Regions from separate parts of the Carboxydothermus pertinax genome, predicted to be linked through region 2. Evidence: a T-box and tRNA genes for the amino acid it is inferred to sense, from the RefSeq annotation. Region 2 holds a T-box; the other regions hold tRNA genes.
The links. A T-box is a leader RNA that pairs with one kind of tRNA and senses whether it is charged. The one in region 2 lies ahead of glyQ (glycine--tRNA ligase subunit alpha), so its partner is inferred to be a tRNA-Gly.
Positions count from the first base shown of each region.

Region 1: it has a tRNA-Gly gene. The T-box ahead of glyQ (glycine--tRNA ligase subunit alpha) is inferred to sense a tRNA for this amino acid. The anticodon was not compared.
Region 3: it has a tRNA-Gly gene. The T-box ahead of glyQ (glycine--tRNA ligase subunit alpha) is inferred to sense a tRNA for this amino acid. The anticodon was not compared.

Region 1 is NZ_BDJK01000009.1:57,632-64,132, forward strand. It holds gene cpu_RS03300 (NAD(P)/FAD-dependent oxidoreductase) at 1-508, shown strand, start outside; gene cpu_RS03305 (adenylosuccinate synthase) at 521-1,804, shown strand; gene cpu_RS03310 (aminotransferase class IV) at 1,807-2,664, shown strand; gene cpu_RS03315 (HAD family hydrolase) at 2,664-3,134, shown strand; tRNA gene cpu_RS03320 (tRNA-Lys) at 3,211-3,286, shown strand; tRNA gene cpu_RS03325 (tRNA-Glu) at 3,297-3,371, shown strand; tRNA gene cpu_RS03330 (tRNA-Gly) at 3,376-3,450, shown strand; gene cpu_RS03335 (coiled-coil domain-containing protein) at 3,593-3,943, opposite strand; gene scfA (six-cysteine ranthipeptide SCIFF) at 4,208-4,339, shown strand; gene scfB (thioether cross-link-forming SCIFF peptide maturase) at 4,447-5,820, shown strand; gene cpu_RS03350 (hypothetical protein) at 5,917-6,459, shown strand.
Region 2 is NZ_BDJK01000033.1:214-6,714, forward strand. It holds gene cpu_RS13665 (hypothetical protein) at 1-74, opposite strand, end outside; gene recO (DNA repair protein RecO) at 285-1,007, shown strand; T-box leader at 1,056-1,259, shown strand; gene glyQ (glycine--tRNA ligase subunit alpha) at 1,371-2,243, shown strand; gene glyS (glycine--tRNA ligase subunit beta) at 2,259-4,331, shown strand; gene ccpN (transcriptional regulator CcpN) at 4,435-5,076, shown strand; gene cpu_RS08650 (pyruvate, water dikinase regulatory protein) at 5,086-5,916, shown strand; gene ppdK (pyruvate, phosphate dikinase) at 5,916-6,501, shown strand, end outside.
Region 3 is NZ_BDJK01000055.1:162,399-168,899, forward strand. It holds gene cpu_RS10750 (Na+/H+ antiporter NhaC family protein) at 1-721, shown strand, start outside; gene cpu_RS10755 (glycoside hydrolase family 15 protein) at 690-2,408, shown strand; gene cpu_RS10760 (hypothetical protein) at 2,456-2,665, shown strand; gene cpu_RS10765 (pyruvoyl-dependent arginine decarboxylase) at 2,768-3,229, shown strand; gene speE (polyamine aminopropyltransferase) at 3,245-4,078, shown strand; gene speB (agmatinase) at 4,090-4,953, shown strand; tRNA gene cpu_RS10780 (tRNA-Asp) at 5,062-5,138, shown strand; tRNA gene cpu_RS10785 (tRNA-Phe) at 5,147-5,222, shown strand; tRNA gene cpu_RS10790 (tRNA-Gly) at 5,234-5,308, shown strand; tRNA gene cpu_RS10795 (tRNA-Cys) at 5,324-5,398, shown strand; tRNA gene cpu_RS10800 (tRNA-Leu) at 5,434-5,524, shown strand; gene cpu_RS10805 (LysE family transporter) at 5,672-6,322, shown strand; gene cpu_RS10810 (long-chain-fatty-acid--CoA ligase) at 6,342-6,501, shown strand, end outside.

The sequences.
Region 1 (6,501 bases), on a different contig from region 2:
TGCCCATAAGAAAACCGAGAACACCAACTTTGCCCTGTTAGTAAGTAAAACCTTTACTCATCCCTTCAAAGAGCCTATTGCCTACGGCAAATACATTGCTCGCCTCGCCAACTTATTAGGAGGTGGGGTACTGGTACAACGGCTTGGGGATTTAATTGATGGTCGCCGGACTACCGAGGAGCGGTTAAAAAAAGGTCTGGTACGACCAACTTTGGAAGATGCAACGCCTGGAGACTTAAGCTTAGTTTTTCCCTACCGCCATTTAATGGCGTTGGTAGAGATGTTACAAGCTTTAGACAAAATTGCCCCGGGGGTATTTAACCGCAATACCTTATTGTACGGGGTGGAAGTAAAGTTTTATTCTTCGCGCTTAGAGTTAAGTCCAGTTTTGGAAACCAAAATCCAAAACCTTTTTGCCGCTGGCGATGGTGCTGGAGTTACCCGGGGGCTGGTGCAAGCATCCGCTTCGGGGGTAGTTATTGGCCGAGAGCTGGCAAAACGCCTTTAAGGGGGAATTTAATTGAAAACTGTGGTTTTAATTGGAACCCAATGGGGGGACGAAGGCAAAGGAAAAATCACCGATTTTTTGGCGGAGAAAGCTGACCTGGTAGTACGCTACCAGGGGGGGAATAATGCTGGACATACCGTTGTGGTGGGGGAAAATTCTTTTAAGCTCCACTTAATTCCTTCGGGTATTTTATACCCGGATAAAATTTGCGTAATTGGCAACGGTGTGGTGATTGACCCCAAAGTTTTAAAAGAAGAACTTTTATATTTAAAAGAACGCGGAATAAATACCGATAATCTAAAGATTAGCTTAAGAGCACACATCATTATGCCCTACCACAAAAAGCTTGATGAATTAGAAGAAGAAGATAAAGGAGATAACAAAATCGGTACTACCAAGCGGGGAATTGGCCCGGCTTACCGGGATAAAGCATCCCGTACCGGTATTCGGGTCTCGGACCTTTTAGATAAAGAACTTTTTGCCGAAAAATTAGCTTTAAATCTTAAAGAAAAAAATAATCTTTTGAAAAAGATTTATGGGGTAGAAGGCTTTAGTTTTGATGAGTTATACCAGGAGTATTTAGAATATGCCGAAATCATAAGGCCGTATGCTACCGATACCTCCAGGCTTATAAATGATTCCATTGAGGATGGGAAAAAAATCCTTTTTGAAGGAGCCCAGGGGACGTTACTGGATCTTGACCATGGCACCTACCCCTATGTTACTTCCAGCCACCCGGTAGCCGGGGCGGCATGTATTGGAGCCGGTATTGGTCCGACCAAGATTCACAAAGTAATTGGAGTGGTAAAGGCTTATACCACGCGGGTAGGTAGTGGCCCCTTTCCTACAGAGCTTTTAGATGAGACTGGCGAGTTTTTACGAAAACAGGGGTACGAATTTGGCACTACCACCGGTCGGCCTCGCCGCTGTGGTTGGTTTGACGGGGTAATTGCCCGCTATGCGGCTCGGGTAAATGGTTTATCCGGCCTTGCGGTTACCAAGCTTGATGTTTTATCCGGTCTTGAAACCGTAAAAATAGCGGTAGGCTATCGGTTTAACGGGGAAATCATCCGGGAATTTCCCGCAAGTTTAAAAGAACTTTCCCAGTGCGAACCAGTTTATGAGGAACTTCCCGGGTGGAAAGAAGATATTAGCGGAGCTAAAAAACTTACTGACCTTCCGGAAAACGCCAGGAATTACTTAAAGAAAATTGAAGAAGTTACCGGCGTTCCTGTTGCTATTATTTCTGTAGGAACCCGCCGGGATCAAACTATTATTTTAGACCAGGTTTTTTAGAAATGGACAAAATATTTATAAACGGCAAAGTTCTTCCCCGGGAAAAGGCGGCAATATCCCCTTTTGACCGGGGTTTTTCCTATGGTGACGGAGTCTTTGAAACCATTGGCGTTTTTTCCGGAGTGCCTTTTTTGTTGGAAAAGCATTTACAAAGGATGTTTTTGGGGCTTAAGCTTTTAGAAATTAAATTCCCCTTGAGCCGCGAGCAATTTATCAGCACCGTTTTCAAGTTTTTAAGAGAAATGAAAGTAGCCGATGGAGTTTTAAAGATTATCGTAAGCCGGGGCGAGAGCGAGCGGGGACTTTTGCCAGCCAGGGATTTAGAACCGACGGTATTAATGAGTTTGTCGCCCCTACCGGCAAGGGATTTTAAACCCATTAAAACAGCGTTTCTTTCTGTACCGGTATTACCGCCTAAACTGGTAATAGGGCAGATTAAAACTTTAAACCAGCTTCCCCAGGTGTTAGCGGCTAAAGAATGTCAGAAAAAAGGGATTGTCGAAGGTATCAGGCTTACTATAGAAGGCTATTTAGCCGAAGGTAGTATGGCTAATCTTTTCTGGGTCAAAAACGGGGTACTGAAAACTCCTGAAAAAAACCTGGTTTTACCTGGAATTGCCCGGGAGCTTATTTTACAACTGGCTCGAATCGCCGATATTCCGGTGTCTGAAGGGAAATATCCGGTAGAAGAAATATATGGGGCAACGGAAATATTTTTTACCAATTCGGTACGGGGGATTATACCCGTAGGTCAACTCGACCAGCGAGAATTACATGACTATTCGGTAACCAAACGCTTATGGGCTTTATACGAAGCTTATTTGGAAAAATACATAGCTGAAAATAGGGGAGAAGGATAATGTTAACCGTAGAGATTCCAGGAAGATTTACTTTGAATCTGGCTTATCTGGTGCTGGATTATAATGGTACAATTGCTGTGGACGGAAAACTGTTGCCCGGGGTAGGAGAGCTTTTAGTTGAGCTAAATAAATTTTTAAAAATTTACGTTTTAACCCGTGATACCTTTGGAAAAGTAAGGGAAGAACTGGCTTTATTTCCTTTTGTGGAATTAATAATAGTGGGGGAGCCAGGGGCCCAAGAAAAACGTAAGTTTTTAGAAAAGCTCGGAGCGGAGAAGACGGTAGCCATTGGAAATGGTTATAATGACCGGCTAATGTTAAAAGAAGCAGCTTTAGGGATTTTAGTTATTGAAGAAGAAGGGGCAAGTATTGAGGCCTTACTTAGTGCCGATATCATAGTTAAATCGCCGATAGATGCTTTAAAGCTATTAACCAATAAAGGCCGAATGGTGGCGACTCTTCGTTGTTAATTATTAACAGGATAAATTCTCAATAAAAATTGTTGACACTAGGGGTGATTTATTGTAATATTATTTGTGCACGGATGAGCCATTAGCTCAGTTGGTAGAGCACCTGACTTTTAATCAGGGTGTCGGAGGTTCGAGTCCTCCATGGCTCACCATTTTATTTATGGCCCCATGGTCAAGTGGTTAAGACACCGCCCTTTCAAGGCGGTAACCCGGGTTCGAATCCCGGTGGGGTCACCATTTGGCGGGAGTAGCTCAGTGGTAGAGCATCGGCTTCCCAAGCCGAGGGTCGCGGGTTCGAATCCCGTTTCCCGCTCCAGAAATTAAAAGGGTTCCGGGACTTTTAGTTGGTGCCGGAACCCTTTTTTGGTGCCATTTTGGTGTCATTTTTTAACGCCGTATCTATTTTGGCGGTAGCAGTTTTTTTTAACCTCAAGGGTAACCTGCGAGTAATTTTTGCTTTATGGTTTAATACGCTTGAGATTGAATATATCGGCATCGTGATGAGCAAGTTTAAACAGGACATAATCTAACTTTTCTGTGTGTTCTTTAAGCGTTTGTTTAACTTCTTTCATATCGCTTTTAAGTTCGTCTACATCTTTTCTAAGTCCTTCTACATCTTTTCTAAGTCCTTCTACATCTTTTCTAAGTCCTTCTACATCTTTTCTAAGTCCTTCTACATCTTTTCCAAGCCCTTCTACATCTTTTCTAAGCCCTTCTACTGCGGCGTTGGTATTGCCGACTATGCGGATTAATTCAGTTAGCATGTCCGTAATTTGATCTAAGCGGGCTTCGGTTTTGGTAATATCCATGTAATCATCACCTACCTGTAGTTATTTTCTTCTTCCAATAGCCTTAAGCAAGTTTTTTTGTGGTTAGTCCTTTGATTTGTCTGAGTTCTATTATTCTTTCAGCAAATGTATCTGAGTATTGGCTTTAAAATTAGCTTCAATAAAATCTTATCATAAAATAGTACTGGTTTAAAATAGAAATATTGTAGAAAAATAAAAATTTGACGCTGCAAAAACTTTTAAGCTATAATAATCAAGGAAAGTTTGCCAAAGGAGGTTTTTTAGATGAAGCATATTAAGTCTTTAAAAGGAAGTCTTAGCCATTTTGAGGGTAAAGGTTGCGGCAATTGCCAGGCATCTTGCCAATCGGCCTGCAAAACTTCCTGCACTGTAGGAAATCAGGTTTGTCAGAACTAACCTAAGATTAACCTAATCCAATGGGTTAGGTTAATTTTTTTATTTAAGTCTATTTGTAAGACCGTCTCCGACCGCAGACGAAATAGGTGGATAAAGGAAGGGTTAATATGCACATTTATCGTTATAAAGGAACCAATATTGCCATAGATGAATTTTCCGGTGGCATTCATGTCTTAGATGAAATTACTTACGAAATTCTCAAAGATTATGATGGGTACCAGGGAAAAGCTCCTTTACAAGATCTTACTTTAGAAAAGGTTTTACCAAAGTTAGAGGGGCGTTATTCTCCAGGGGAAATAAAGGAAGCATTAGAGGAAATAAAATCTTTAATTGCCGAAGGCCAGCTTTTTTCCGAGGATAAGTTTCAACAACACTATAAGCCTCCGAAAACTGAAATAAAAGCTATGTGCCTGAATATCGCTCATGACTGCAACATGCGCTGTCGCTACTGCTTTGCGGGAACAGGAAGTTATGGCCATGAACGGGGGCTTATGTCCCTTTCTACCGCCCAAAAGGCCATTGATTTTTTAATAGAAAATAGTGGGCAGCGAAAAAACCTTGAGGTGGACTTTTTTGGGGGCGAACCTCTTTTAAACTGGGAAGTGGTTAAGGCGACTGTTATATACGGTACAGAAAAAGCCCAGGCTTTTGGTAAAAATATAAGCTTTACCCTTACCACCAATGCCATCCTCCTTACCGATGAAGTTCGGGAGTTTTTAGCCGAGCACAATATGGGGGTTGTGTTAAGCTTAGATGGCCGGGAAGAGGTCCACGACCGAATGCGTCCACTACCCGGTGGCAAAGCGTCTTATAAAACAGTACTTACAAATATCAAAAAATTCCTGGAGAAATGGGGGGAGCGTTCCTATTATATCCGTGGAACTTTTACCGCCCAAAATCCGGACTTTGCCGAAGACTTTAAGGCTTTGGCCCAGGAAGGATTTAAATCCATTTCCTTAGAGCCAGTGGTACTGCCGGAATCTTCCCCCCTTGCTTTAAAAGAGCAGCTTTTACCTGTCTTAAAAGCTCAATACGACGAATTGGGAGAATATTTATATAAGCTCTGGCAGGAGGGAAAAAATGTGGAATTTTTCCACTTTAATTTAAATCCCTATGAAGGGCCATGTCTTCATAAAAGGCTTTCCGGCTGTGGAGCAGGTTTTGAGTATGTGGCGGTATCTCCAGAAGGAAATATTTATCCCTGTCACCAGTTTGTTGGCAAAGAAAAGTATCGAATGGGGAATGTAAATGAAGGGATTATCCATAAAGATATTCCAGAGACCTTTAAAAACGCCCATATTTATAATAAAAACGATTGTACCTCCTGCTGGGCCCGGTATTACTGCAGCGGTGGCTGCCATGCTAATAATCTTAATATGACCGGAAATATTTTAAAGCCCTATAAAACCTCTTGCGAAATGATGAAAAAGCGGGTAGAAATTGCTCTCTATCTAGCCCTAAAGAAAGAAGGTCTTATTTAAAGCTCCCTTTTGGTTGGGGGCTTTAACCTTTTTTAAGGTAAAAACATACTTTAGTAGTAAGTAAAATAATTTTTTACCCAAAAGGAGGGATTTACCTTGAGTTTACCTACACCTGTTCCTATTGGCGTTGGTGCTGGACTTTCCCTGGATGTAGAGTATATTAAGCCCCGCGAACAGCTATTAGGTGGTCGGAGAATTTTGGTTTATCCGGTAAAATTTATTTGCGGCTTCATTCCAAACCCTTCAGGACCTCCAGAGGCAACATTGCCACCGGGCGAAGAGCCGCCATTAAAGCCTGCTAATTATGCCACGGCGATCAATGTAATAAACCTTACCGATCATACAATTTCCTTTAATAAAAAGGCGGTAATAGCGCTGCCGGAAGGAGAACACAATAATCCTATAATCGGAGATAAAATTACTGAAACTTTACTTCCCAATGCAGCATTGGAAATAGACTGTAACGATATTGTTAATAATCTCTTATATGGAAAAAACCTTCCACCGGTAACGCTTTTAAAGGGGTTTGTGGTAATTGAAATTCCGAAATTGGTAAGCTGTGTGAAGGATTTTCACCCGCTGGAGGTAGTAGCAATTTATACTGCTCTTCATAAACAATTTGTTTTATCAAGTGTATAAAGGGCAGGGGTATACCCTGTCTTTTTTTTTGCTTTTGTTGGA
Region 2 (6,501 bases):
TCGTGGCCTTTAGCCGCTACCTCTCCGAATTCGCCCGGAGGTAGTAGTTTTAATGTATCCGGCTCAACAATCATACGCAGGAATCGGAGAGAGGAAAAACTCACAGTCCTTAACGGATTACTGTGGGTAACCGGGGAAGACTAAAATTTTATCTTGCCCCCGATCACATGATTCCATTCATCTATTCGTAATACTTTTGTAATCAGAAGATGGTATAATTATAATGGTAAACCATAATTTACTTTGGTTGAAATTTAAAAATTACTAAAGTTGAGGGATGAATATTGAAATTTTACCTGGTAGAAGGGATTACCTTAAAAGGAAGTGATTTTGGCGATGGTCACCGGATGTTAACAGTAGTTACTAAAGACCTGGGAAAAATTAAAGTGGTAGCTTATGGAGCAAAGAAAGTAAAGAGCAAAAAACGAGGAGCTCTTTTAGAATTTACCCGTACAAATATTTATCTTCGTAAGAATAAGGAGTATTTTGTAGCGGAACAAGCTGAAGGATTAGAGTATTTCCCTAATCTTTACGGAACAAAAGCTTTATTAGATGCTGCTGCAGAAATAGCCTGGTTAACTGACCGCTTTTGGCCGTGGGAGCAGGAAAACTTTAAACTTTATAACTGGATTTTATATAGTTTTCGGTTTTTAAATAATGGAGTTTGGTCAAAATTAATCCTGAGAAATTTTGAATTAAAACTTTTGGCCTTTACTGGATTTAAACCTGTTACGACCCACTGTGCAATTTGCCGCAAACCTTATCGGGGAGAATGGTGGTATTTTGGAGCTGGAGAAGGAGGCGTTGTCTGTCCCGATTGCCGTCTTGAGACGGGGTTTTACTTTGAAGTGACTCCGGAAATTTTAAAAAATATAAACACTTTATTGCTTGCAGGGCCAGAAAAACTAGCCAATCTTTCTATTGAGGAACGGGTACTAGAACGAATTAAAGCCATTTTGGAGTATTTTCTGGGGTTCCAGTTGGGAGAAAAAATAAAGCTTTTATAGCTTGACTTTTTTTTAGAGCTCTGGTAAATTATTTCAAAACAAAATAACGTTACGGCAGTGAACCGGAGGAGTAGCTGCTAACTCCTTTAAAGAGAGCCGGGGGTCGGTGTGACCCGGTAAGGATAGGTAGTGAAGGCGCCGGGGAGCCCGCAGGAGGAAACCTTTAGAGGGAGTAAAGCCTGCAAAATTAAGGTGGGCCGTTATTGGCCAATCAGGGTGGAACCGCGGAAGGAAGCCCCTTTCGTCCCTGGCATTTTGCCGGGACAAAGGGGCTTTTAAGTTTTTGAGGTCTTGTTTAGTTTGATTTTTCCAACTTCTAACTTCTCACATCTAACATCTAACATCTAAAACGGAGGTGTTTTAATGCTTACTTTTCAAGAAATTATTTTAAAACTAAACGAGTACTGGGGCCGGCAGGGATGCATCATTGCCCAGCCCTATGATACCGAGAAAGGTGCCGGGACCATGAATCCCCACACCTTTTTGCGGGCTTTGGGACCGGAACCATGGCGGGTGGCGTATGTAGAACCGTCGAGAAGACCAACCGACGGTCGGTACGGAGAAAACCCCAACCGCTTGCAACATTATTACCAATATCAGGTGATTTTAAAGCCTAACCCCGATAATGTGGTGGAGCTTTATATGGATAGCTTAAGATACCTGGGAATTAACCTTGAAGAGCACGATTTTCGCCTGGTGGAAGATAACTGGGAGTCGCCAACTTTAGGTGCCTGGGGGCTGGGTTGGGAAGTCTGGTTAGATGGGATGGAAATTACCCAGTTTACTTATTTTCAGCAGTGCGGAGGCATTGATCTTCCGGTGGTTTCGGCGGAGATTACCTACGGCTTAGAGCGTATTGCCATGTACCTTCAGAAAAAAGAAAGCGTTTACGACATTATCTGGGTAGATGGGGTAACTTATGGCGACGTCCACCTGATGGGGGAAATTGAAAATTCCAAATATAATTTTGAACTGGCCGATGTGGATAAACTCTTTTCCTGGTTCAAAGATTTTGAGGCGGAGGCAAAACGTTTAATTGAAGCAGGAGTTGTTCTTCCGGCATATGACTTTGTTTTAAAATGCTCGCACACCTTTAACCTTTTAGATGCCCGGGGGGCGATTGCGGTAACCGAAAGAACTAGTTATATTGGAAGAATTAGAAACATGGCGCGCTTGATTGCTCAGAAGTATTTAGAGCAGAGGGAAAATCTTGGTTTTCCGCTTCTTAAAAAATAAGCAGGGGGGATTAAGATGGATTATTTACTGGAAATTGGGGTTGAAGAAATTCCTGCTCGTTTTATACCGGGTATAATTGAAGAGACCCAGAATAAAGGGGATGAGCTTTTTAAAGAAAATGGCATTATTTATGAATCTTTAATCACTGAGGCTACACCCCGGAGAATAGTTTTATGGGTTTCTGGAATTTTAGAAAAAACTGAAGAAAAAATTTTGGAAGTACGGGGGCCATCTTTGAAGGCAGCTTATGATAGCGAAGGTAACCCCACCAAAGCACTTCTTGGTTTTGCCAAAAGCCAGGGCATTGAGCCGCATGAGGTAGTTACTAAAGAAGTAAATGGGGTAGAGTATATTTTTGCCAGGAAAAAAACCGGCGGGGAAGAGGTTTCTAAACTTTTGCCGGAAATAGCACAAAAACTAATTAAAAGTTTATCGTTTCCCAAGCCTATGCGCTGGGGTGAGCAGGAGTTTAAATTTATTAGACCCATTCGCTGGGTTGTATCTCTATTAGAAGACAAGGTAATTTCCTTTGAAGTAGCAGGGATTAAAGCGGACCGCCTATCAAAAGGCCACCGGTTTTTAGGAAAGCAGGAAATTTACTTAGAAAAGGCTTCTGACTACTTCACGCTGATGCGGGAGAATTATGTTCTTGTGTCTTTAAAAGAAAGAGTAGAAGTAATTCGGAATGCTTTAGAGCGGATTGCCCGGGAAGAAGGAGTAACGGTGGAGCAGGACGAAGAACTTTTACTGGAAAATGCAAACTTAGTGGAATACCCCACTGTTGTTATTGGCGAAATTGACCCAGAATTTTTAGCACTGCCCAAGGAAGTAATTATTACACCAATGAAAGAACACCAGCGTTATTTCCCCCTATACCGGAAAGACGGTAGTTTATATCATAAATTTTTAGCTATTAGAAATGGTGGAGACGTAAATTTAAAAGAAATTGCCGAGGGCTATGCTAGAGTTTTAAAAGCTCGTCTGTACGATGCCCGGTTTTTCTACCGGGAAGATTTGAGAAAATCTTTAGAGAGTTACAATGAAAAACTTACCCGTATAGTATTTCAGGAAAAACTCGGGACGGTTTGGGATAAAGTTTTACGTTTAAAACAGCTGGTAACGGATCTCGGAAAAGAGCTTTTTGAAGCTATGGATACAATAAGTATCGCCCAAAGGGCGGCAGAGCTTTCTAAGGCTGACCTTGCTACCAACATGGTTTATGAATTTCCCGAACTTCAAGGAATTATGGGACGGGATTATGCCCTTAAATCCGGGGAAAAAAGAGAGGTTGCCGAGGCTATTTTTGAACACTACTTACCACGTTTTGCTGGCGATGAAGTGGCCAGGTCTAAGGCAGGTGTCTTATTATCCTGCGCTGAAAAATTAGATAACCTTACAGCCTTTTTTGCTTTAGACCAAATTCCTACTGGCTCTGCTGACCCCTACGGTTTACGCCGCCAGGCTTTAGGTCTACTGAGAACAATAATTGAAAATAAACTCCACTTATCGTTGTCTCATGGGATAAACTTGGCCTTCAACTTATTGCCAGAGACAGTGAAAAATAATAACGAGGTAAACGAGCTTTATGAAAAACTAAGAGAATTTATTTATCAGCGGTTAAAAGGTTTTCTTTTAGAGGAAGGGTATTCCTACGATACGGTAGATGCGGTATTAGTTTTAGAAAAAGATGATATTTACGACATTTATCTTAGGGTAAAAGCTTTAGAAAAGTTTAGAAACCACCCGGATTTCACTGCCCTTGCCACTACCTTTACCCGGGCTTACAACTTAGCGCGCAAGGGTAAAGGCACTGAGGTTAGGAGTGAGCTTTTAACTGAACCGGCAGAAAAAGAGCTTTATGAAAAATTCCGGGAAGTAGCTGGAAAAGCGTCCCAGGCTTTAATGGCTAAAGATTACCAAAAAGCTATGGCGGTCGCCGCATTACTTGCCAAACCTTTAGACCGGTTCTTCAATGAAGTACTGGTGATGGCCGAGGATGAAACGATTAGAGAAAATAGATTGGGAATTTTAGGAGCGATTGCAGGTCTTGTTTTAGAAATTGCCGATTTAAGCAAAATTGCTGGTTAATTTTTTGCAAAAAATTTCTTAATTAGGAGGTATTTTTGAGCTTAATATAGTATAATATATCCTGTAAGTTATTTAAATAATATAGCACATTTCTTTAAGGCAGGTGAATTATATCGAACTTACAAAACGCCAGGAAAAAATCCTTGAGATAGTGCGAAACCACGGTCCTATCACCGGGGAGGAAATTGCGCAAAAATTAAACTTGAGTAGAGCGGCTTTACGACCGGATTTGGCGATTTTAACGATGGCCGGTGTCTTAGGAGCAAGACCCCGGGTTGGTTACTACTATACCGGGAGAGAGCCCCGGGATGTAATTGCCGGGGTATTAGGAAATATTCGAGTGCAGGAAGTGCAATCCCGACCAATTGTTGTCCGGGAAAATGCTTCCGTATATGATGCTATCGTTACGATGTTTATAGAAGATGTGGGAACTATTTTTGTGGTTTCCGAAGGAGGCTTTTTAGAAGGTCTTGCTTCCAGAAAAGATATGCTCAAAGCTAGCATGGGAGGCAAGGATATAAATAAGCTTCCAGTGGGGGTTGTAATGACACGAATGCCGAATATTATCGTAACTTATCCCGATGAGTCCGTGCTAAGAGCTGCGGAAAAATTAATCCAGCATCAGGTTGATTCTCTGCCGGTAGTAGAACCGGTACAGCATGAAGGGAAAGAAAAATACCGGGTGGTAGGTCGTTTTACGAAAACTAATATTACAAGGCTTTTCGTCAGCCTGGCCGGAAAGTAAAAGGAGGTATTGGCAATTAACCTGAAATTAGAGCAGAGTCCTGTGGTTTATATTCTTTCTGATTCTATAGGAGAAACGGGGGAAGTGGTGGCAAAGGCGGCTGCCAGCCAGTTTGATTCGGGTCGGGTTGATATAAGACGGGTACCTTATTTAAGTTCGGTCCGGGAAGTAGAAGAGGCTTTGCAGGAGGCGGAAAGTTCCAAAGCTTTGGTAGTTTATACGCTGGTACGACCGGACTTAAAAGAGTACCTGGAAAAACGGGCCCATGAGTTCTCGATACCCCATGTGGATATAATGGGGCCAATGTTAGAAGGCTTAAAACAAATAACCAAGCAAAATCCGAAATATCAGCCAGGGCTTATTCGTAAAATGGATGAGGCGTACTTTAGTAAAGTCGAAGCTATTGAGTTTGCTGTAAAATATGACGACGGTAAAGAGCCCCGGGGGCTTTTACGGGCAGATCTGGTGGTAATCGGGGTTTCTAGAACCTCTAAAACCCCGCTCTGTATGTATTTAGCCCATAAGGGGATTAAAGCAGCTAATGTGCCTTTAGTTCCTGAAGCATCTCCACCGGAAGAACTGTTTAAAATACCGCCGCAAAAAGTGGTGGGGCTTACGATTAAGCCTTCTATTTTATTTGAAATAAGAAAAGAGCGCTTAAAAACTCTGGGGCTGTCCCAAACCGCCGATTATGCCAATATGGAGAGGATTTTGGCGGAACTGGATTATGCCCTGGGGATTATGAAAAAAATTGGCTGTGCCGTAATTGATGTTAGCAATAAAGCGGTGGAAGAAACCGCTGCCAGAGTTTTAGAAATTTATCGGAAAGGGGTAGGGTGATGGTGCCAAAGTTTGTCTATCTTTTTCATGAAGGTCGTGCTGACATGAAAGATTTACTGGGGGGCAAAGGAGCAAATCTTGCGGAGATGACCAATATTGGTCTTCCGGTACCTCCAGGGATGACTATTACGACGGAAGCTTGCCGGGAATATTATCGCTTAGGGGGGAGATTCCCGGAAGGCTTAATGGATGAGGTTAAAGAAAAGCTTACTTATCTTGAAGAAAAAACCGGGAAAAAATTCGGTGATCCTGCTAACCCCCTTTTAGTGTCGGTCAGGTCCGGAGCAAAATTTTCGATGCCCGGCATGATGGACACGATCTTAAATTTAGGGTTAAACGATGAAACGGTGGAGGGTTTGGCGAAAAACACCCAAAACCCGCGGTTTGCTTATGATGCGTACCGGCGGTTTATCCAAATGTTTGGGGATGTGGTTTTAGAGATTCCCAAACATGAGTTTGAACATATTTTAGACCGGCAAAAGGAAAAAGAAGGGGTAACCTTTGACCAGGAACTTTCCGCTGAAGCTTTAAAGGAAGTTATTGCCCGATATAAAGAATTGGTGGAAAGAAAAACTGGAAAGCCTT
Region 3 (6,501 bases), on a different contig from region 2:
AACCACTGCATCATATTTAAAGCTCCTTAAAAGCAATTTTATTTTAAATCCAATACTGTTGGGTTTACCTCTCTTATTTCTGGTCTTAGCGTTCCTGAAAGTTTCAATTAAAATTAACCTTTTTCTAAATATCATCATAAGTTTCCTTTTTGGTGCCCTTTGGCAAAAGATTACCTTCCAAGAGCTTTTGTTCCAAACCTTTTATGGTTATAACGTTTCTGGCGTTAAGGCATTTTTGGCAGGAGGTGGAGTGGTAAAGTATCTTTCGTTAGTAACAATTATTTTGTTTGCTTCAGCAATGTCGGGAATTTTAAATAATGCGGGAGTTTTTACCATCCTGTTAATTAGACCTTTATCGTATTTCAAGTCATATTTTTCCCTTAGCTTTGGCATAATGATTTTAGCGGTTTTACTTTTAATGGTTACCTGTACCCAGGCCTTGGCGATTATGATTCCAGGGATGACATTGCGGGAAGAGTTTAGGCGAGTTGCCACCGCTAATGAACTGGCCAGAATTTTAGCTGATTCAGCTGTGGTATTAGCACCACTTATTCCCTGGAATATGGCAGCAATTTTATCAGGAGCAGCACTGCAGATAAATCCCAAAAGTTATATCTTGTTTGCTTTTTATCTCTTGCTTACTCCAATTACTAATTTACTGGTGAGCTTTCGAAAGCTAGGTGAGGCTTATGGACAGAAAAGGTTGGGCGATTGTCGGTAATGGTATTACAGCTGCTTTAATTGATAGTGAATGCAGAATATGCTGGCTTTGCCTGCCAAAATTTGATGGTTTACCAGTATTTGCAAAAGCCTTATCGCCAAAGGTGGGTGGAGGATTATCCCTTTATTTAGGGCAAAAGGTTAAAACTAAAGAACAGAAATATTTGGAAGAGGCTGCTGTGGTAGAAACCACAATGGTTTCAGAGTTTGGGGAATTTAAAATTATTGATTATATGCCGTGGGGAAAGAATCTTCTTGTTCGAGAGATTTATGGTGATGTGGAAAAGGTAGAAGTTAGGGTAGAATTAACTCAATTTTATTATCTTAGGTTTAGCGTAAAAAAAACCGAGCGGCAGTGGCAGATAGAAGGCCCTGGCGTAGGGGTTTTTATAGATGTTAGGAAAATTACCAGCAATAGGATGCAGGTTGTATTAAGCTATGGGCATAATTTAGAACAAGCAATTAAGGCTTTTGCTACATTGAGCGAAGATGAGCTTTTTGAAGTGCTAAGTTTTTGGCAACGTTGGTTTTTACAAAAAAGGAAGTTGAAAAACCTCACTCCTTCCTGGCAAGCGTTTTATGACCGAAGCCTTATGGTTTTAAAACTTTTAACCTATGAGCCTACCGGTGCTATAGTTGCGGCGCCTACTGCCTCTTTTCCGGCGTATCCTAACGGAGAGGATAATTGGGATTACCGGTTTTGCTGGCTAAGAGATGGTTTTTACTCTGCTTATGCTTTTGATTTGGCGGGATTTCATGAGGAGTCCAGGAAATTTTACGAGTTTTCTTTAAAGCTTTTAGAGAAAGCGGACCACTATGAAAATCCTTTGTATACTATTGATGGTTATTGTTCCTATGAAATTTTAATGCCAGAATTATCCGGACCTGAAGGTGAAAAACCAATTCGTTTTGGTAATAAAGCGGCGGAACAACTTCAGCTCGACAATGAAGGGAATATCGTTTATGGTTTGTGGAAACATTGGCTGATGACCAGAGATACGGAGTTTTTAGCCAGTGCCTATCCGAAAATAAAAAAAGCTTTAAAATTTACTGTCCAAAACTGGTATAAACCGGAACACGGCATCTGGGAGTTTCGGGATAAAAAACGCCAGTGGGTTTTTGGTAAAGTTATGTGTTATGCAGGTATGGTTGCTGGGGCAAAAATTGCCTCCGTCTTAAAAGAATATCCAAAGGCCAGGGAATATTTAAGAACTGCCTGGCAAATAAAAGAAAATCTTTTAGCCTATGGATATAACAAAGAAAAACAAGCTTTTTTGCAGCACTATGCTCCCGATGCTCCAGCGGATAGTTCGGTTTTAGCATTATCGGAGTTTAACCTATTACCGGCTGAAGATGAAAGAATGGTTAATACTGTAAAGTACATTGAGCAAAAACTTAATTTTCACGGAGCGATCTTACGTTTTGAAAGAGCGGTATTACCTTTTTATCTTTGTACTTTTTGGTTGATTCGCCAGTATTTGAGAATGGGGGAATTAAAAAAGGCAGCAAAACTTTTAGAAACAACACTTAAATCAACAACTCCTTTGCATCTTATGGCTGAACACTACGACCCCAGGACCCGAGAACAATGGGGGAACTTTCCCCAGGGTTTTAGTCATGAAGAGCTTATCCGTACTTTAATTTTTTATGATAAAATAATGGGAAAACAGAAGGGGTATAAGGGCTAAAATTAAATGAATTTATAAAACTCGCCCAAAACATGGAGACAAGAGGAATGAGTTTTTATCAAAAAGAGGTAAAACTTGCCAGGGCAGAATTAGAGCTCGCTGCTCCAGCAGAAAAGGATGCAATTTTATACTATCAAGAGTTGTATAACCTTGCCCGGGATAAAAAATTAAACGAGGCTATTGGCAAAATTCATGAGGAAGAAAAAATGCACTTAGTAGCTATCCGGGAGAGGATTTATGAGTTTTCCCTTGGATAATAAAAAATTTTAAGATTAACAATAAAATATGTTTATTTTTTTCAGGTTTTTGCTATAATATTCATTGTTTAATTTGGAAAGTCATTAAAGGAGGCAAAAACCATGTTACCAACACCAAAGAAATATTTTGTGACTGCCGCTGCTGCGGAAGGTGAAACTGCCTTAACTGCTTTTGATAATGCGCTATTAAAGGCCCGGATTGGTAATGTAAACTTACTGCGGGTTTCTTCTATTCTGCCACCCAACTGCGAGCTGGATAATGACCTTGTTATACCCCCAGGATCTCTGGTACCTACTGCTTATGGGGCAATCATTTCCGATACCCCGGGCGAGTTAATTGCTGCTGCGGTTGGCGTTGGCATTTCAGAAAAAGATCAATTTGGGGTTATTATGGAGTTTTCTGGTAAATGTTCGGCTAAAGAGGCAGAAGAGCGCATTGCCCGGATGTTAGAAGAAGCTTTTAAAATGCGGGGTATTGCTTTAAATAAAACTATTATCAAAGCTTGTGAGCACCGGGTGGAAAAAATAGGCTGTGCCTTTGCTGCTGTTCCGCTTTGGTACTAAAAGAGGGGGATTATAATGGAACTATGGTATACCGAAAAACAAACGCCTAATGTTGGCATTACCTGTAAAATTTCTCGGACTTTGCATACGGAAACAACACCTTTTCAGGAACTGGCTGTAATTGATACTTTACAGTTTGGGCGGATGCTGGTTTTAGATGGTATGGTTCAAACTACGGTTGTTGATGAGTTTGTCTACCATGAAATGATTACCCATGTGGCGTTAAATACCCATCCCAATCCGGAAAAGGTTATGGTGATTGGCGGTGGCGATGGGGGTGCCATTCGGGAAATTGTAAAAAATCCAAGAGTTAAAAAAGCAGTTTTAGTGGAAATTGACGAAAGGGTAATCGAAGTAAGTAAACAATATTTGCCGGAGATTGCTGTGGCCCTGATGGGAAATCCCAAAGTTGAGGTACGCGTAGAAGATGGTATAAAGCATGTGCAGGAACATAAAGGCGAATACGATATTATTATTATTGATTCTACCGAGCCGGTAGGGCCAGCGGTGGAGCTTTTTAGCGAAGATTTTTATAAAAATGTGTATGAGTGCTTAAAAGATGATGGGATCATGGTAGCCCAAACCGAATCTCCCTTTTATAATCGGGATATTATTAAAAATTCCTATGCCCGTATTGGTAACTTTTTCCCTATTACCAAGTTGTATTTTGCTACTGTTCCTACCTATCCCAGCGGTGTTTGGACCTTTACTTTGGGCTCAAAAAAGTACAATCCATTGACTGTTCCAAAGGAAAAAATTTTTGTTGACCCAACAAATAAATACTATAATGCTGATGTTCACTTTGGAGCTTTTATGCTGCCTAACTTTATTGCTGAGATAATAAAATAGAAGGTGAGATAATGCTTCCGCTTGAAAAGTTTACTGGTTTTATGGGCAGTTCCGATGATTACGAAGGTGCTGCCTTTGTTTTATTTGGAATTCCCATGGATTTTACCGTAAGTTTTCGTCCTGGGACCCGGATGGCTCCTCAGCATATTCGCCAAGTTTCCTTTGGGCTAGAGGAATATGATTGGGATTTAGAGAAAAGTTTAGATGAGGTAAATTTCTATGACTTAGGAGATGTGGCCTTAACCTTTGGACGGATTGAAGAAAGTTTTGCCAACATCCGGGAAGTGACAAAAGCGGTATTAAAAGATGATAAAATGCCACTTATTATTGGCGGCGAACATCTGGTAACTTATCCGGTAATTCTTGAGTTTGCAGAAAAGTACCGGGATTTAGCAGTAATTCATTTTGATGCCCATGCGGATTTGCGGGATGGTTATCTGGGGGAAAAACTCTCCCACGCTACAGTTATGCGCCGGGTTTCCGAGATAATCGGGCCTCAAAACCTCTATCATATTGGGATTCGTTCTGGCACCCACGAAGAAAAAGAGTTTATCACTACAAAATCAAATTATCTTGGCCAGGATGTGCTGGCCGGGGTAGAGGTGGCTTTAAGAAAAATTGGAGATAAGCCGGTGTTTATATCCCTGGATATTGACGTAGTGGACCCGGCCTATGCTCCTGGTACTGGTACCCCTGAGCCTGGCGGTGCAAGCAGTAAGGAAATCATGGAAGCCATTGTAAAATTAAGTTCTTTAAATGTTGTTGGTATGGATTTAGTTGAAGTATTACCGGTTTATGATCAGTCAGAACGTACATCTTTACTGGCAGCAAAGATTTTACGGCGAGCATTGTTATCTTTTAATATTTGCAGGTAAAATCAAAATATAAAAAAAATAAAAATCTCTAAAAAAGTAGTTGACTTCTAAATAAATGTCATGTATCATAATAGATGTCGGTTGAGCCGACAGGTGGATGAAAGATGCGGAGCTGTGGTGTAGAGGCCTAACATGCCTGCCTGTCACGCAGGAGACCGCGGGTTCGAATCCCGTCAGCTCCGCCATAAAGCTTGCCACGGTAGCTCAGTCGGTAGAGCAGAGGACTGAAAATCCTCGTGTCGGCGGTTCGATTCCGTCCCGTGGCACCATTTTAAAACGGGCGGAAGTGGCTCAGTGGTAGAGCATCGCCTTGCCAAGGCGAGGGTCGCGGGTTCGAATCCCGTCTTCCGCTCCATTATTTATCTAACCTGGCGGCATAGCCAAGTGGTAAGGCAGAGGTCTGCAAAACCTTTATTCCCCGGTTCGAATCCGGGTGCCGCCTCCACAATGAAAACAAGGAGTTTATAATTTAATAAATGCGCCGGGGTGGCGGAACTGGCAGACGCACGGGACTTAAAATCCCGGGGGCCCTCAAAGGCCCGTACCGGTTCGATTCCGGTCCCCGGCACCACTTGAAATCAAAACCTGCTGTGAGGCAGGTTTTTTTGTTTCTTGGGAAAATTATCTTAAATTTCCCAAATCGTATATAAAAATTATTTGACGATAAAAGGCCAGTTTTAATAAGATAATTATATAAAAATTTAAAAGGGGGGAAAAAGTGGGGATCTTTGCGTTGTTTCTTACAGCATTAATAGTTGGTTTTTCTGGGGCAATGATGCCTGGTCCGCTTCTTACCCTGAACATTAACGAAAGCTTACGCCGAGGAGTGTGGGCGGGGCCGCTCTTAATTTTTGGACACGCAGTATTAGAGATAGTATTAGTAGTTGTAATCCTCCTGGGATTTGGAAAAGTTCTTGCTAACTCGTATGTATCGGGCACTATTGGAGTTTTGGGTGGAATCACGTTAATGTATTTTGGTTTTACCATGGCCCGGGAAGCAGGGTTAAAAAAAATTTCTCTTTCACTGGAGGGGAGCGATTCGCTATCCCAAAGACCGGGTAGGCTTATTATTAATGGTGCTTTAGTCTCTTTGGCCAATCCCTACTGGTCTCTATGGTGGGTAACTATTGGGCTTAGTTATTTAACCAATTCCCTTACAGTTGGGGTTTTGGGGGTTGTAGCTTTTTTAGCGGGACATTTACTGGCAGATTTTAGCTGGTATGGCTTTATATCTTTTTTACTAGCCCGGGGTCGAAGACATATCAATCAAACTACTTATCTCCTAATAATTTTTTTCTGCGGTATCTTTTTAGTGGCTTTAGGGGCGAAATTTATAGGAGATAGCATAGTTCGGCTAAAAATTATTTAAATATCGAGGAGGCAATGACATGTATTTACACGAAATCTTTAAGCACAATTTTCGGCCCGACCATCCGGCATTAAAATACCATGGGCGGAAGTTTACTTACCGGGAATTGGAAATTATTGTTGAAAAGTATGCTGCTTTTTGGCAGCAAAAAGGATTAAAGCCTGGAGATAAAGTACTTC